4 regions of the Paenibacillus sp. FSL L8-0435 genome follow, and region 1 is predicted to be linked to each of the others. Evidence: a T-box and tRNA genes for the amino acid it is inferred to sense, from the RefSeq annotation. Region 1 holds a T-box; the other regions hold tRNA genes.

Region 1 (3,920 bases):
GTGGACAGGAAGCGGTTACTCATGTGGAGATCGTCGAAGTATGGGAACGAGCAACCCTTGTACGATTGAAGCTGGATACAGGACGTACACACCAAATTCGTGTACACCTGAGTTACGCGGGACATCCGCTTATTGGTGATGCGTTGTATGGAGGTAGAGCGGATGCCATTGGGCGACAAGCACTTCACGGAGAGATGCTTAAGTTTAGTCATCCTTTAACCGGAGCGATGATTGAAGTGAACGACCCATGGCCGTCCGATTTCACACAATTGGCAGAGCGTGAGCGTCAAAATTATTAATACACTATATAAGTTCGACTAACTATTTACACGAAAACAGAGAGGACAGAAACAACCAGAAGAAGCAAAGCGTTCGCCTAAAAGCTTTCTGAAAGAAAGCTGCTTCGGAAGCATAAGCTATCCCCGCATTTTCCCTTTGAAGAAGGGAATCAAAAAAATCTGGGGATAACAGTGATCGGAAGGTTATTCTGTCATCGAAGTGGCTAGGTGCAACATTCTCTATTTCGCTTAATATAACAAGGTTTTTCAAAAGGTGGCATGCTCCCCTCATTCAAGGCATATAGATGGGGTAACGAAGGATTTGGACCATGGATCAGTCCCATGAGAAGGATCATGGTGAACATATGCCGAAAGGAGGACGCCACCTTTGTTGAATCAACCTTATGGTTTGCGGTTCGATATTTATGAGCGCGTTCATTTGTCTGAGGGAGTCCCTGCGATTGAGGAATTGGAGGAGATTGAACTATACCCGCGCATTCAAGTCATAGGGCAGGATGATCATGCCACCTTAAGAGGGCATCTTTTACTTACAGGTGCGTACAGAGGAGAAAATGAGGCTTCAGAGGAGCTCAAACATTTCATTCCCGTGGAGATCACAGTGCCGCTGAACCGGGTCAGATCAATTGAGGATATTTCCATCGAGATCGAAAATTTTGACGTGGATCTGTTATCCAATCGCAGTCTGAACATTACAGGCGTATTGTCGCTGCGAGGCATCGAAGGTTTTCCTGTTGAAGAGCCACAAGTGTGGTCAGCAGATGAGTTTACAGTTGTCCACTCACCTGATGCTCAGCAATCCAACCGTTCCGATGAAGCAGCACAGACAGGTAGCGACCCCAACATATTTGCACAGGAGTACCTGCTCCAGCGGAGTGAGGAAGAGAGACTTGCAAATGCAGCAGAACTTGCATATGGTGCTCCTGAATTCGCTGACCTGTCCACAAGGGAAGAGAAATTAGGGAATAGCGAAGAATCGCAGCAGGAATATGCGAATTCGTCATTGGCCGAGCCACTTCAATCCGAGGAGCAAAGTGCGGAGTACGCTAACGAAAACAGACAACCTGATGCAAACGAAGATCCCGCATCTCTGACGGCGAATGCAGATGAATTGGCATCTAATGAGCAATATAGCGAACCTTCTCCGATCTCGTCATTTATGGCTGAGACTGCTGATCGGTTAGCTTCTTACCCTGAGTCGGAACCATTGCTGCCCCTGGAAGACGAGTCTTCGGGTTGGTCCGAGCCTTCCGTGGATGTATTGCCTGCGAACTCGAGAAGTGCAGATCAAGCAGTCTCAGAGCCTACTGCTCAATCATCTAATGAGTTGGCAGCACGGGATGTACCGGACGCACCAGAGGTATGGCACTTCGAATCAGCGAGATCTGTACCTCAGCAGGAGAATCAGGCGGTTGCCGATGTCCCGGGCGAATCACAGGCGGAGAACTGGCAAGGTGTATTTGCTCCGTCCGAACCAGGCAACGCGGAGGAAGACCGGCCGTCTTTTGAAGCGACTGGGGTAGACGAGTTCGTACAGAACGAAGCATTTGTTCCTGAACCTGTGGCTGAGACGGAAGACAAGCCGGAGCTGAAGGTTGCTTTTGGCAGCAAAAAAGAATCCGCACCACGGCAAGAAGAGGGCGTAGGTATCTCTTCCTTGTTATCCTCGGGCAGAGCGGCACGCGATGCTGAAGTGGAGCGAGGTGATGAAGTTCCTGCGGGGGTGGTACAGGAAGAAACATATCCAGCTGATGATGTGGAATGGAAGAACCTGTTCCTGGGAACAATCGTGGACCAGACCCCATTCCGCAAGGTGAAACTGTGCATTGTTCAGCGAGAAGATACACTGGATGCCATTGCAGATCGTTATCAATTGAGCACGAGGGAACTTCAGTTGTATAACCGATTATCTGAGCAGGTTGTGGAAGAAGGTCAGATATTGTACATCCCTTAATCCGCAGTTAAAGCCTTCGTTACGACCCGTGATCCCCTTGAGGATTGCGGGTTTTTGCATGATTCGTCCTAAACCTGCATTCCAGCGCTCTTTATCCGCTGTTGTCAGGTTGACTATCGCGCACGAGCAAGGTATGATGTGTGTAGGTTTTTTGAAGAACAACGTGGAACGGGAGTAGTAGACAGTATGACCTTTCAGAGAGTGGAATTGCAACGCTGTGAGATTCCGCAGGAACCAACTGATCGAAGTCGCCCGGGAGTTGCCTGTTTGAATACAAGGGATGAATGAGATCTATCGTCATTTATTTCTGAGGTAGGATGGGCCGGTAGCAGCCGTTATCTGCTTGAAGTGTCACGTCATGTACAGAGGGTGAAGTCTATCTTGCTGTCGGCGTGAAACAAAGGTGGTACCGCGAAAGCTAACCTTTCGTCCTTTGATGGATGAAAGGTTTTTTTTGTTTTTTTTGGCGAAGATGATGAAGTAACGGAGGAATGACACATGTCTGAGGAAAAAAAATCAGCTGCAACAGAAATGCCGACCACTTACGATCCTAAGGCGGCAGAGGATAAATGGTACGCCACCTGGATGGAGCGTGGATATTTCAAAGCCGGTCAACGTAAAGATGCCGAGCCGTATACAATTGTAATTCCGCCCCCAAATGTGACAGGGATGCTGCACATTGGGCATGCGCTCGATTTTACACTGCAGGATATTCTGATCCGCACCAAACGGATGCAAGGTTATGATGCACTGTGGCTTCCGGGTTCCGACCATGCAGGTATTGCAACCCAAACCAAAGTGGAGCAGAAGCTGCGTGAAGAAGGTCTGACTCGTTATGATCTGGGACGTGAGAAGTTTCTGGAGAAAGTATGGGACTGGAAAGATCAATATGCCACTACCATTCGTCAGCAATGGGGCAAAATGGGATTGTCGCTTGACTACTCACGTGAACGTTTTACGCTGGATGAAGGTCTGTCCCAAGCGGTTCGCAAAGTATTTGTTCAACTGTATGAAAAAGGCCTTATTTACCGAGGGAAACGCATCATTAACTGGGACCCGGTGAACCGGACAGCTCTGTCCGACATTGAGGTTGAATATAAAGAGGTTCAGGGTCACTTGTACCATCTGCGTTACCCACTCAAAGACGGAAGTGGCTACGTTACCGTGGCAACAACGCGTCCTGAAACGATGCTGGGTGATACAGCGGTTGCTGTACATCCGAAGGATGAGCGTTATGCAGATATGATTGGTAAAGTACTTGTACTGCCAATCATTGGACGCGAAATTCCAATTATCGCTGATGATTATGTGGATAAAGAGTTCGGAAGTGGTGCAGTTAAAATCACGCCTGCGCATGATCCGAATGACTTTGAAGTAGGTCTTCGTCATGATCTGCCTCAAATTACTGTAATGGATGAGAGCGGCACAATGAATGCTGAGGCTGGCAAGTATCAGGGACTGGATCGCAGTGACTGCCGCAAGCAGATTGTTGCTGACTTGAAAGAGCAGGGCGTATTGATCAATATTGAGGATCACACGCATCAGGTTGGACACAGTGAACGTACCGGAGCTGTTGTTGAGCCGTATCTCTCTACACAGTGGTTTGTTGAGATGAAGCCACTTGCAGAGAGAGCGATCAAGAAACAACAGAGCGGCGAAGGGGTTAATTT
Region 2 (3,920 bases), 1.9 Mb from region 1:
ACGTTCCCGTGCAAGGTTAAGGTGAAGAGCCGGAGCCGCAGCGAAAGCGAGTCTGAATAGGGCGACTTAGTACGTGGACGTAGACCCGAAACCGGGTGATCTACCCCTGTCCAGGGTGAAGGTGCGGTAACACGCACTGGAGGCCCGAACCCACGCATGTTGAAAAATGCGGGGATGAGGTGGGGGTAGCGGAGAAATTCCAATCGAACTCGGAGATAGCTGGTTCTCCCCGAAATAGCTTTAGGGCTAGCCTCGGAAAACAGAGTCGTGGAGGTAGAGCACTGATTGGGTGCGGGGCCCGCAAGGGTTACCAAGCTCAGTCAAACTCCGAATGCCATAGACTTACTTCCGGGAGTCAGACAGTGAGTGCTAAGATCCATTGTCAAAAGGGAAACAGCCCAGACCATCAGCTAAGGTCCCCAAGTGTGTGTTAAGTGGGAAAGGATGTGGAGTTGCACAGACAACCAGGATGTTGGCTTAGAAGCAGCCACCATTGAAAGAGTGCGTAATAGCTCACTGGTCGAGTGACTCTGCGCCGAAAATGTAACGGGGCTAAACACACCACCGAAGCTATGGCTTGATGCTTTGCATCAGGGGTAGGGGAGCGTTGTATAAGGGTTGAAGGTGTACCGTAAGGAGCGCTGGACATTATACAAGTGAGAATGCCGGTATGAGTAACGAAAAGATCAGTGAGAATCTGATCCGCCGAAAGCCTAAGGGTTCCTGAGGAAGGCTCGTCCGCTCAGGGTAAGTCGGGACCTAAGGCGAGGCCGAAAGGCGTAGTCGAAGGACAACAGGTCGAAATTCCTGTACCACCGTAAGCCGTTATGAGCAATGGGGGGACGCAGTAGGGTAGTGACGCGGACTGATGGATGTCCGTCTAAGCAGTGAGGCTGATGTGTAGGCAAATCCGCACATTGTAAGGCTGAGCTGTGATGGGGAGCGAAAATTACAGTAGCGAAGGTCATGATCTCACACTGCCAAGAAAAGCCTCTAGCCAGGTGATGGTGCCCGTACCGCAAACCGACACAGGTAGGCGAGAAGAGTATTCTAAGGCGCGCGGAAGAACTCTCGTTAAGGAACTCGGCAAAATGACCCCGTAACTTCGGGAGAAGGGGTGCCCCGGTAGTGTGAATAGCACGAGGGGGCCGCAGTGAAAAGGCCCAAGCGACTGTTTAGCAAAAACACAGGTCTGTGCGAAGCCGTAAGGCGAAGTATACGGGCTGACGCCTGCCCGGTGCTGGAAGGTTAAGGGGAGTGGTTAGGGAGTAATCCCGAAGCTGTGAACCGAAGCCCCAGTAAACGGCGGCCGTAACTATAACGGTCCTAAGGTAGCGAAATTCCTTGTCAGGTAAATTCTGACCCGCACGAATGGCGTAACGACTTGGGCGCTGTCTCAACGAGAGATCCGGTGAAATTTTAATACCTGTGAAGATGCAGGTTACCCGCGACAAGACGGAAAGACCCCATGGAGCTTTACTGCAGCTTGATATTGAATTTGGGTACGATCTGTACAGGATAGGTGGGAGCCTTTGAAGCATGAGCGCCAGCTTGTGTGGAGGCAACGTTGGGATACCACCCTGATCGTATCTAGGTTCTAACCTGGTACCGTAATCCGGTGCGGGGACAGTGTCAGGTGGGCAGTTTGACTGGGGCGGTCGCCTCCTAAAGAGTAACGGAGGCGCCCAAAGGTTCCCTCAGAATGGTTGGAAATCATTCGAAGAGTGCAAAGGCATAAGGGAGCTTGACTGCGAGACCTACAAGTCGAGCAGGGACGAAAGTCGGGCTTAGTGATCCGGTGGTACCGCATGGAAGGGCCATCGCTCAACGGATAAAAGCTACCCTGGGGATAACAGGCTTATCTCCCCCAAGAGTCCACATCGACGGGGAGGTTTGGCACCTCGATGTCGGCTCATCGCATCCTGGGGCTGAAGTAGGTCCCAAGGGTTGGGCTGTTCGCCCATTAAAGCGGTACGCGAGCTGGGTTCAGAACGTCGTGAGACAGTTCGGTCCCTATCTGTCGTGGGCGTAGGAAATTTGAGAGGAGCTGTCCTTAGTACGAGAGGACCGGGATGGACGTACCGCTGGTGTACCAGTTGTTCCGCCAGGAGCACCGCTGGGTAGCTATGTACGGACGGGATAAACGCTGAAAGCATCTAAGCGTGAAGCCCCCCTCAAGATGAGATTTCCCAGTATGTAAGACCCCTTGAAGACGACGAGGTAGATAGGCTGGGGGTGGAAGTGCAGCAATGCATGGAGCTGACCAGTACTAATCGGTCGAGGGCTTATCCAATAGCAAGTTGTAATTCGCGTGTTTCGTTTCGAATCTAGTTTTCAGAGAACAACACTCTGAAATGTAAGCTACGCGTTTGGTGGCGATGGCGGAGGGGTTCCACACGTACCCATCCCGAACACGACCGTTAAGCCCTCTAGCGCCGATGGTACTTGGACCGCAGGGTCCTGGGAGAGTAGGACGCCGCCAAGCGAAACCCCATTGGGGTATTTTTTTTCGAAAATTGATAAGGGCCCTTAGCTCAGTTGGTTAGAGCGCACCTCTGATAAGGGTGAGGCCGGTGGTTCGAGTCCACCAGGGCCCATAGCAAGACCACAACAAGAAATACACCAGAGTTATGGGGCCATAGCTCAGCTGGGAGAGCGCCTGCCTTGCAAGCAGGAGGTCAGCGGTTCGATCCCGCTTGGCTCCACCATTCCCTGATAGCTCAGTTGGTAGAGCACTCGACTGTTAATCGAGTTGTCACAGGTTCGAGCCCTGTTCGGGGAGCCAGTAAGGCCCGTTGGTCAAGGGGTTAAGACACCTCCCTTTCACGGAGGTAACAGGGGTTCGAATCCCCTACGGGTCATAATATGGAGGCTTAGCTCAGCTGGGAGAGCATCTGCCTTACAAGCAGAGGGTCGGGGGTTCGATCCCCTCAGCCTCCACCATATAAACTTTATAACGACGCGGGGTGGAGCAGCCCGGTAGCTCGTCGGGCTCATAACCCGAAGGCCGCAGGTTCAAATCCTGCCCCCGCAATTATACTTTCCTTTGAGAAAGTGATCTGGAACCGTGGTGTAGTTGGCCTAACATGCCTGCCTGTCACGCAGGAGATCGCGGGTTCGAATCCCGTCGGTTCCGCCATTTTTTATTTTAGTAAGGCTCGGTAGCTCAGTCGGTAGAGCAGAGGACTGAAAATCCTCGTGTCGGCGGTTCGATTCCGTCCCGAGCCACCATTTATAACACTATGTAATACGCCGGTGTAGCTCAACTGGTAGAGCAACTGACTTGTAATCAGTAGGTTGGGGGTTCAAGTCCTCTCGCCGGCACCATGTAATCCTGGAGGATTAGCGAAGCGGCCAAACGCATCAGACTGTAAATCTGCTCCCGTACGGGTTCGGTGGTTCGAATCCATCATCCTCCACCAGTTTTTCTATGAGTCATTAGCTCAGTTGGTAGAGCACCTGACTTTTAATCAGGGTGTCGAAGGTTCGAGCCCTTCATGACTCACCATTATATGCGCGTGTGGCGGAATTGGCAGACGCACTAGACTTAGGATCTAGCGTCTTTGACGTGGGGGTTCAAGTCCCTCCACGCGCATCCTTTATTTGCGGAAGTGGCTCAGCGGTAGAGCATCGCCTTGCCAAGGCGAGGGTCGCGGGTTCGATTCCCGTCTTCCGCTCCAATATTTTGCGCCCTTAGCTCAGCTGGATAGAGCGTTTGACTACGAATCAAAAGGCCGGGAGTTCGAATCTCTCAGGGCGCGCCATTATAACTTTATATTTTGCCGGCGTGGCGGAATGGCAGACGCGCTCGACTCAAAATCGAGTGGGAAACCGTGGAGGTTCGAGTCCTCTCGCCGGTATATATAACGGGATGTAGCTCAGCTTGGTAGAGCACCTGGTTTGGGACCAGGGGGTCGCAT
Region 3 (3,920 bases), 330 kb from region 1:
TCCTAAAGAGTAACGGAGGCGCCCAAAGGTTCCCTCAGAATGGTTGGAAATCATTCGAAGAGTGCAAAGGCATAAGGGAGCTTGACTGCGAGACCTACAAGTCGAGCAGGGACGAAAGTCGGGCTTAGTGATCCGGTGGTACCGCATGGAAGGGCCATCGCTCAACGGATAAAAGCTACCCTGGGGATAACAGGCTTATCTCCCCCAAGAGTCCACATCGACGGGGAGGTTTGGCACCTCGATGTCGGCTCATCGCATCCTGGGGCTGAAGTAGGTCCCAAGGGTTGGGCTGTTCGCCCATTAAAGCGGTACGCGAGCTGGGTTCAGAACGTCGTGAGACAGTTCGGTCCCTATCTGTCGTGGGCGTAGGAAATTTGAGAGGAGCTGTCCTTAGTACGAGAGGACCGGGATGGACGTACCGCTGGTGTACCAGTTGTTCCGCCAGGAGCACCGCTGGGTAGCTATGTACGGACGGGATAAACGCTGAAAGCATCTAAGCGTGAAGCCCCCCTCAAGATGAGATTTCCCAGTATGTAAGACCCCTTGAAGACGACGAGGTAGATAGGCTGGGGGTGGAAGTGCAGCAATGCATGGAGCTGACCAGTACTAATCGGTCGAGGGCTTATCCAATAGCAAGTTGTAATTCGCATGTTTCGTTTCGAATCTAGTTTTCAGAGAACGATCTCTGAAGCATATTCCCTGATAGCTCAGTTGGTAGAGCACTCGACTGTTAATCGAGTTGTCACAGGTTCGAGCCCTGTTCGGGGAGCCATATGGAGAGGTGTCCGAGCTGGCCGAAGGAGCACGATTGGAAATCGTGTAGGCGTCACAAGCGTCTCGAGGGTTCGAATCCCTCTCTCTCCGCCATAATATTAAGGCCCGTTGGTCAAGGGGTTAAGACACCTCCCTTTCACGGAGGTAACAGGGGTTCGAATCCCCTACGGGTCATAATAACTTCAAAAAAAGAAGTTGATTTTTACAACAAGATTATGATATGATCATAAATGTGTTGTTCGGAGGCTTAGCTCAGCTGGGAGAGCATCTGCCTTACAAGCAGAGGGTCGGGGGTTCGATCCCCTCAGCCTCCACCATATAAACTTTATAACGACGCGGGGTGGAGCAGCCCGGTAGCTCGTCGGGCTCATAACCCGAAGGCCGCAGGTTCAAATCCTGCCCCCGCAATTATACTTTCCTTTGAGAAAGTGATCTGGAACCGTGGTGTAGTTGGCCTAACATGCCTGCCTGTCACGCAGGAGATCGCGGGTTCGAATCCCGTCGGTTCCGCCATTTTTTATTTTAGTAAGGCTCGGTAGCTCAGTCGGTAGAGCAGAGGACTGAAAATCCTCGTGTCGGCGGTTCGATTCCGTCCCGAGCCACCATTTATAACACTATGTAATACGCCGGTGTAGCTCAACTGGTAGAGCAACTGACTTGTAATCAGTAGGTTGGGGGTTCAAGTCCTCTCGCCGGCACCATGTAATCCTGGAGGATTAGCGAAGTGGCCAAACGCATCAGACTGTAAATCTGCTCCCGTACGGGTTCGGTGGTTCGAATCCATCATCCTCCACCAGTTTTTAGGGGCATAGTTTAAAGGTAGAACAACGGTCTCCAAAACCGTTGGTGTGGGTTCAATTCCTGCTGCCCCTGCCAATTAACTTTTTAGAAAATAACCTTTTGTGGCGATCGTGGCGAAGTGGTTAACGCACCGGTTTGTGGATCCGGCATTCGGGGGTTCAATTCCCCTCGATCGCCCCTTTGTTTTTTTATTTTTTATTGGGGATTAGCCAAGCGGTAAGGCAACGGACTTTGACTCCGTCATGCATAGGTTCAAATCCTATATCCCCAGCCATTATGCGGACGTGGCTCAGCGGTAGAGCATCGCCTTGCCAAGGCGAGGGTCGCGGGTTCGATTCCCGTCGTCCGCTCCAAAATATGGCGCCATAGCCAAGTGGTAAGGCACAGCTCTGCAAAAGCTTTATCCCCAGTTCGAATCTGGGTGGCGCCTCCAGCATATGCCGGCGTGGCGGAATGGCAGACGCGCTCGACTCAAAATCGAGTGGGAAACCGTGGAGGTTCGAGTCCTCTCGCCGGTATATTGAATAGCCCTACATGTTGCTTATGCAATGTGTAGGGCTATTTTTATTTTATATAAATTGCTTTTTTGTATTGTAAGGATAGTTGGACGTTAATAAAGATTGACGTATGATTATATTCAGTATATTGTAGATAAGTAAAGTCTTTAATATAAAGGAGTGAAGTAGAGTGACTAATGGAAAAAATGTATCGGATACCGATCTCTTATTTGATCTTTCTGTATGGGAAGAGGCATGGAAGAATCGTCCGAGAAATTCAAAATATAAGAAGAATAGTACCCCCGTTAATACAGAAGAAGTTTTTGAGCGCTGGGCCAGGGATTATCATGCACAGTCGTTCACTGAAGAAGGAAAGCAGCGTTCTGAGCGCATTATGGGCTGGATTGAGAATCAGGGTGTGGAATTCGCAGGGTTATCCATTTTGGACATTGGAGCCGCTTCAGGCATATTTACCATTCCTTTTGCGGAGAAGGGTGCAAGTGTGACCGCAGTTGAGCCTTCTGAGTTGCTTGTCTCCCTTATGAAAGAGACGATACCTTCAGCTCTGGAATCCAAAATCGAAATCGTAAACGAACGATATGAGGAAATCTCTATTCAGGATAAAGGCTGGGAGAAGAAATATGACTTTGCATTTGCATCCATGTGTCCGGCGATGTCGGATTGGGAAACGATCGAGCAGGCGATCAATTGTGCCCGGAAGTATGTGTATATAAGTACTATGGCGGGACAGAAGGAACACACACTAATGGATGAACTTAAGGATATACTGGGGGTAACTTCTTCATATAAGGCCGGTGATATGGGTTATATTCAACAATTGTTGTATTTGAAGGGGTATTCATACACCATGATCATTACGAGAGAAGTTAACTCATTTGAAGTACCGGTGGAAGATGTTGTAGAGAAGCTGCCAGAATGGCTTAATACGTATGAGTTACCATCGGATGAAGATTCTCTCAGATTGGCTGAGAAGTATATCCGAGATACATACAAGGATAGTACGGTGACCTTCTCACACGGAGCAAGGTTTGGTAAAATTCTAATTCAACTTGAGCAGCCCAATATGAAAACAGTTTGCACTAAGGATAAACGATAAATCGTATAAGCTGCGTACGGTCTGAGGATCAGGAATAGAGACGTGGCAACTTAGTCTTACGTCTGAGGTAACGCTAGCAAGCATTGCACCGCCACCACAAGAAGATGCACGTGTGAAACATATGAAGTTAAGATTATAGAAATGAAATTGTAAGTGAAGGGAGCAGATATGTGCTCCCTCTTTTTTTGAAGCGAATAATTAATTGACTATACTAAACAACATCTTCGGTTACTTGAAGATGTTAAGCTGCTTCATGAGACTGCACATGGCTAAAGCCAATCTTTATTCAAACATCGAGACAACGAAAAGCAAAACACAGACCTAGTTTTCAGAGAATGATCTCTGAAGCATATTCCATGATATTTCAGTTGGTAGAGCACTCGACGGTTAATCGAGTTGTCACAGGTCCGAGCCTTGTTCGGGGAACCATATGGAGAGGTGTCCAAGCTGGCCGAAGGAGTACGACTTACAATCGTGCTCCTTTTTCTAATTTCTGTTCGACACTTCTGCTTTTTGCTTACGCTCCCGATACTGACCGGGGGTGATTCCTTCCCATTTACGGAATGATCGGATAAAGTTTTGCGGATTGTTGTACCGAAGTCGTGCTGCGATATCTTTAACGGTTAGATCACTTTCGTCCAGCCATTTTTTAGCGATATTAAATCGGTACTTGGTCAGATATTCACTAAATGCACAGCCTGTCTCTTTGCGGAAGACACTACTTAAGTAGT
Region 4 (3,920 bases), 1.9 Mb from region 1:
CTCCTAAAGAGTAACGGAGGCGCCCAAAGGTTCCCTCAGAATGGTTGGAAATCATTCGAAGAGTGCAAAGGCATAAGGGAGCTTGACTGCGAGACCTACAAGTCGAGCAGGGACGAAAGTCGGGCTTAGTGATCCGGTGGTACCGCATGGAAGGGCCATCGCTCAACGGATAAAAGCTACCCTGGGGATAACAGGCTTATCTCCCCCAAGAGTCCACATCGACGGGGAGGTTTGGCACCTCGATGTCGGCTCATCGCATCCTGGGGCTGAAGTAGGTCCCAAGGGTTGGGCTGTTCGCCCATTAAAGCGGTACGCGAGCTGGGTTCAGAACGTCGTGAGACAGTTCGGTCCCTATCTGTCGTGGGCGTAGGAAATTTGAGAGGAGCTGTCCTTAGTACGAGAGGACCGGGATGGACGTACCGCTGGTGTACCAGTTGTTCCGCCAGGAGCACCGCTGGGTAGCTATGTACGGACGGGATAAACGCTGAAAGCATCTAAGCGTGAAGCCCCCCTCAAGATGAGATTTCCCAGTATGTAAGACCCCTTGAAGACGACGAGGTAGATAGGCTGGGGGTGGAAGTGCAGCAATGCATGGAGCTGACCAGTACTAATCGGTCGAGGGCTTATCCAATAGCAAGTGATAATTCGCATGTTTCGTTTCGAATCTAGTTTTCAGAGAACAACACTCTGAAATGTAAGCTACGCGTTTGGTGGCGATGGCGGAGGGGTTCCACACGTACCCATCCCGAACACGACCGTTAAGCCCTCTAGCGCCGATGGTACTTGGACCGCAGGGTCCTGGGAGAGTAGGACGCCGCCAAGCGATTTCCCTTTGGGGTATTTTTTTTGCCCCCCTTGCAAAGGAATAAGGGATATATATTAGGGCCCTTAGCTCAGTTGGTTAGAGCGCACCTCTGATAAGGGTGAGGCCGGTGGTTCGAGTCCACCAGGGCCCATAGCAAGACCACAACAAGAAATACACAGAGTATGGGGCCATAGCTCAGCTGGGAGAGCGCCTGCCTTGCAAGCAGGAGGTCAGCGGTTCGATCCCGCTTGGCTCCACCATTCCCTGATAGCTCAGTTGGTAGAGCACTCGACTGTTAATCGAGTTGTCACAGGTTCGAGCCCTGTTCGGGGAGCCATATGGAGAGGTGTCCGAGCTGGCCGAAGGAGCACGATTGGAAATCGTGTAGGCGTCACAAGCGTCTCGAGGGTTCGAATCCCTCTCTCTCCGCCAGATAATTTTTTTAGCACGGCCCGTTGGTCAAGGGGTTAAGACACCTCCCTTTCACGGAGGTAACAGGGGTTCGAATCCCCTACGGGTCATATTATGGAGGCTTAGCTCAGCTGGGAGAGCATCTGCCTTACAAGCAGAGGGTCGGGGGTTCGATCCCCTCAGCCTCCACCATATAAACTTTATAACGACGCGGGGTGGAGCAGCCCGGTAGCTCGTCGGGCTCATAACCCGAAGGCCGCAGGTTCAAATCCTGCCCCCGCAATTATACTTTCCTTGAGAAAGTGATCTGGAACCGTGGTGTAGTTGGCCTAACATGCCTGCCTGTCACGCAGGAGATCGCGGGTTCGAATCCCGTCGGTTCCGCCATTTTTAATTAAATATACACCGTGCCGGTGTAGCTCAACTGGTAGAGCAACTGACTTGTAATCAGTAGGTTGGGGGTTCAAGTCCTCTCGCCGGCACCATTTTTAGTATTTACATCTGAATTTGTGATAGAATGTATATTATAGATGCAGTTGTTAATACTAAGATACTCTTAGTGGATGAATGGCTTACTCTATGGCGGTCGTGGCGAAGTGGTTAACGCACCGGTTTGTGGATCCGGCATTCGGGGGTTCAATTCCCCTCGATCGCCCCATGATTTTTTATTGGGGATTAGCCAAGCGGTAAGGCAACGGACTTTGACTCCGTCATGCATAGGTTCAAATCCTATATCCCCAGCCATTTCATTACGAGTCATTAGCTCAGTTGGTAGAGCACCTGACTTTTAATCAGGGTGTCGAAGGTTCGAGCCCTTCATGACTCACCATTATATTTTGCGGTCGTGGCGGAATTGGCAGACGCGCACGGTTCAGGTCCGTGTGGGCTAACCCCCGTGGAGGTTCGAGTCCTCTCGACCGCACCATATGTTTTGCGGAAGTGGCTCAGCGGTAGAGCATCGCCTTGCCAAGGCGAGGGTCGCGGGTTCGATTCCCGTCTTCCGCTCCAATATTTGCGCCCTTAGCTCAGCTGGATAGAGCGTTTGACTACGAATCAAAAGGCCGGGAGTTCGAATCTCTCAGGGCGCGCCATTTTCTCATAAGTATCGGGATGTAGCTCAGCTTGGTAGAGCACCTGGTTTGGGACCAGGGGGTCGCATGTTCAAATCGTGTCATCCCGATTTTTTTTATTTGCGGGTGTAGTTCAATGGTAGAACTTTAGCCTTCCAAGCTAATAGCGTGGGTTCGATTCCCATCACCCGCTTCCTAGTAACATATAGAAGAGCCTTTGCTTATAGCAAGGGCTTTTTTTGCGTTAAAAAGAATCAAGTGTGATCTATTTAAAATAGGGCCAATTGTCATTTGATTAAGGATGAAGCGGAAAAATATAAGGATTTCTTTATTGGATTTAATCCTGTACCTGTAGAGAAAGTGGCTAATACGTTTATCCAGAGTGCACTTGGGATCGAAACAGCCCAAAACTTTAAAATATATTAAAAGCCTGATGTGAATGAAGAATTAAAGAATTACTGGAATGAAGAATTGCTGAATGAGACCATTTGGAATATTAAATATAAAGGAGATTCACCGAAAATTCGGTGGATCTCCTTTTGTTTGTTGTGGATGAAACAGACGGTACGTTTACTATTATGGAGCAGGTAGTCCAAGAACTTCGAGCATTTCATTACGTTTGAGCGATTCGGCAATGGGGCCGTCAATAAGCCATTTCTTAGCATTGAGGACATAGACATGACCATTTTGGACAGCGGGTAGGCTTTTCCATACTTGGAGTTGCTGGATTTCGTTGAGTTCATCTTTTGTTTTTTGCAACGCTTCAGCTGACCCATCTGAGCTAATGGACACGATAAACAGATAGTCTGCTTTGATTTCAGGCAAAAGCTCAACCGAGATACTGGCATTCATCCGATCCGGATTCTCGGCCTCAAGTTTGGTAACGAGAGCGTCGGGAGTGAATCCAATTTCATAACCCGCTCCTACATAACTGGAAGCTGGGAATGGCGTGGATGGAATGGACGAGAAGAACAAACGCATATCATTCTCTTCCAGGCGCAGGAATGCAGCTGTAGGTTGGGTCTTGGTGATATTCGCTGCGAGCTTCTGGGCTTCAGTTACCTGATCTTTATTTTTTTGTAAAAGCTGTTCAGCCCGCTCTTCAATATCCAGTGCAGTAGCTACCTGCACGATAGATTCCTGCCAATTACGGCGATCATAAGTGATCGTTGGCGCGATCTTCTCGAGTTGTTCGAGAATTTTGGCATCCAAACTGGCATTGGCAATAATGAGGTCCGGATTGGCGCTGACTACAGCTTCAAAATTGACACTTTCATTGATGGGTTCGATAGCCACGCCTTGGGCTTCAAGTTGCTCGTTCAGGTAATCTTGCCGGCCAATAGGTGTTGCAAGTACCAGTGGTACCTCCAAGGAGAGGAGAATATCCTCCATATTAATGGACACAATCCGTTCAGGGTGTGCCGGGATTTCTTTGCTGCCATTGGCGCTCTTCACAGTCTTAGTAGCTGATTCAGTGGATGAGCCTCCATCTGTCCCCGCAGCTGATTTCACGCCATCCGCAGATTGCTTCGAAGTGCTTGCAGGTGTCTGTCCACACGCAACAAGTAACATGGCGAGTATGAACAGGATCCCCGTTATTTTGACATAATGCTGTTTGTACATCATAAATCCCC

Evidence for each region. The T-box of region 1 lies ahead of NST33_RS24665 (valine--tRNA ligase). A T-box ahead of a tRNA ligase gene usually reads a tRNA of that ligase, here a tRNA-Val.
Region 2: it has a tRNA-Val gene. The T-box ahead of NST33_RS24665 (valine--tRNA ligase) is inferred to sense a tRNA for this amino acid. The anticodon was not compared.
Region 3: it has a tRNA-Val gene. The T-box ahead of NST33_RS24665 (valine--tRNA ligase) is inferred to sense a tRNA for this amino acid. The anticodon was not compared.
Region 4: it has a tRNA-Val gene. The T-box ahead of NST33_RS24665 (valine--tRNA ligase) is inferred to sense a tRNA for this amino acid. The anticodon was not compared.

The regions. Positions count from the first base shown of each region.
Region 1 covers NZ_CP150185.1:5,536,461-5,540,380, reverse strand. Annotated here, with positions in the region: gene NST33_RS24675 (RluA family pseudouridine synthase) at 1-299, shown strand, start outside; gene NST33_RS24670 (LysM peptidoglycan-binding domain-containing protein) at 667-2,250, shown strand; T-box leader at 2,406-2,687, shown strand; gene NST33_RS24665 (valine--tRNA ligase) at 2,749-3,920, shown strand, end outside.
Region 2 covers NZ_CP150185.1:316,697-320,616, forward strand. Annotated here, with positions in the region: rRNA gene NST33_RS01420 (23S ribosomal RNA) at 1-2,293, shown strand, start outside; rRNA gene rrf (5S ribosomal RNA) at 2,369-2,485, shown strand; tRNA gene NST33_RS01430 (tRNA-Ile) at 2,524-2,597, shown strand; tRNA gene NST33_RS01435 (tRNA-Ala) at 2,633-2,708, shown strand; tRNA gene NST33_RS01440 (tRNA-Asn) at 2,710-2,785, shown strand; tRNA gene NST33_RS01445 (tRNA-Glu) at 2,790-2,861, shown strand; tRNA gene NST33_RS01450 (tRNA-Val) at 2,868-2,943, shown strand; tRNA gene NST33_RS01455 (tRNA-Met) at 2,961-3,034, shown strand; tRNA gene NST33_RS01460 (tRNA-Asp) at 3,062-3,139, shown strand; tRNA gene NST33_RS01465 (tRNA-Phe) at 3,156-3,231, shown strand; tRNA gene NST33_RS01470 (tRNA-Thr) at 3,252-3,327, shown strand; tRNA gene NST33_RS01475 (tRNA-Tyr) at 3,337-3,422, shown strand; tRNA gene NST33_RS01480 (tRNA-Lys) at 3,433-3,508, shown strand; tRNA gene NST33_RS01485 (tRNA-Leu) at 3,515-3,595, shown strand; tRNA gene NST33_RS01490 (tRNA-Gly) at 3,606-3,680, shown strand; tRNA gene NST33_RS01495 (tRNA-Arg) at 3,688-3,764, shown strand; tRNA gene NST33_RS01500 (tRNA-Leu) at 3,782-3,860, shown strand; tRNA gene NST33_RS01505 (tRNA-Pro) at 3,868-3,920, shown strand, end outside.
Region 3 covers NZ_CP150185.1:5,866,614-5,870,533, reverse strand. Annotated here, with positions in the region: rRNA gene NST33_RS26230 (23S ribosomal RNA) at 1-630, shown strand, start outside; tRNA gene NST33_RS26225 (tRNA-Asn) at 697-772, shown strand; tRNA gene NST33_RS26220 (tRNA-Ser) at 776-867, shown strand; tRNA gene NST33_RS26215 (tRNA-Glu) at 877-948, shown strand; tRNA gene NST33_RS26210 (tRNA-Val) at 1,016-1,091, shown strand; tRNA gene NST33_RS26205 (tRNA-Met) at 1,109-1,182, shown strand; tRNA gene NST33_RS26200 (tRNA-Asp) at 1,210-1,287, shown strand; tRNA gene NST33_RS26195 (tRNA-Phe) at 1,304-1,379, shown strand; tRNA gene NST33_RS26190 (tRNA-Thr) at 1,400-1,475, shown strand; tRNA gene NST33_RS26185 (tRNA-Tyr) at 1,485-1,570, shown strand; tRNA gene NST33_RS26180 (tRNA-Trp) at 1,577-1,650, shown strand; tRNA gene NST33_RS26175 (tRNA-His) at 1,680-1,752, shown strand; tRNA gene NST33_RS26170 (tRNA-Gln) at 1,775-1,849, shown strand; tRNA gene NST33_RS26165 (tRNA-Gly) at 1,854-1,928, shown strand; tRNA gene NST33_RS26160 (tRNA-Cys) at 1,935-2,008, shown strand; tRNA gene NST33_RS26155 (tRNA-Leu) at 2,015-2,093, shown strand; gene NST33_RS26150 (class I SAM-dependent methyltransferase) at 2,263-3,189, shown strand; gene NST33_RS26145 (helix-turn-helix domain-containing protein) at 3,676-3,920, opposite strand, start outside.
Region 4 covers NZ_CP150185.1:358,437-362,356, forward strand. Annotated here, with positions in the region: rRNA gene NST33_RS01685 (23S ribosomal RNA) at 1-631, shown strand, start outside; rRNA gene rrf (5S ribosomal RNA) at 707-823, shown strand; tRNA gene NST33_RS01695 (tRNA-Ile) at 883-956, shown strand; tRNA gene NST33_RS01700 (tRNA-Ala) at 990-1,065, shown strand; tRNA gene NST33_RS01705 (tRNA-Asn) at 1,067-1,142, shown strand; tRNA gene NST33_RS01710 (tRNA-Ser) at 1,146-1,237, shown strand; tRNA gene NST33_RS01715 (tRNA-Glu) at 1,255-1,326, shown strand; tRNA gene NST33_RS01720 (tRNA-Val) at 1,333-1,408, shown strand; tRNA gene NST33_RS01725 (tRNA-Met) at 1,426-1,499, shown strand; tRNA gene NST33_RS01730 (tRNA-Asp) at 1,526-1,603, shown strand; tRNA gene NST33_RS01735 (tRNA-Thr) at 1,626-1,701, shown strand; tRNA gene NST33_RS01740 (tRNA-His) at 1,799-1,874, shown strand; tRNA gene NST33_RS01745 (tRNA-Gln) at 1,886-1,960, shown strand; tRNA gene NST33_RS01750 (tRNA-Lys) at 1,970-2,045, shown strand; tRNA gene NST33_RS01755 (tRNA-Leu) at 2,055-2,141, shown strand; tRNA gene NST33_RS01760 (tRNA-Gly) at 2,150-2,224, shown strand; tRNA gene NST33_RS01765 (tRNA-Arg) at 2,231-2,307, shown strand; tRNA gene NST33_RS01770 (tRNA-Pro) at 2,323-2,396, shown strand; tRNA gene NST33_RS01775 (tRNA-Gly) at 2,409-2,479, shown strand; gene NST33_RS01780 (ABC transporter substrate-binding protein) at 2,863-3,912, opposite strand.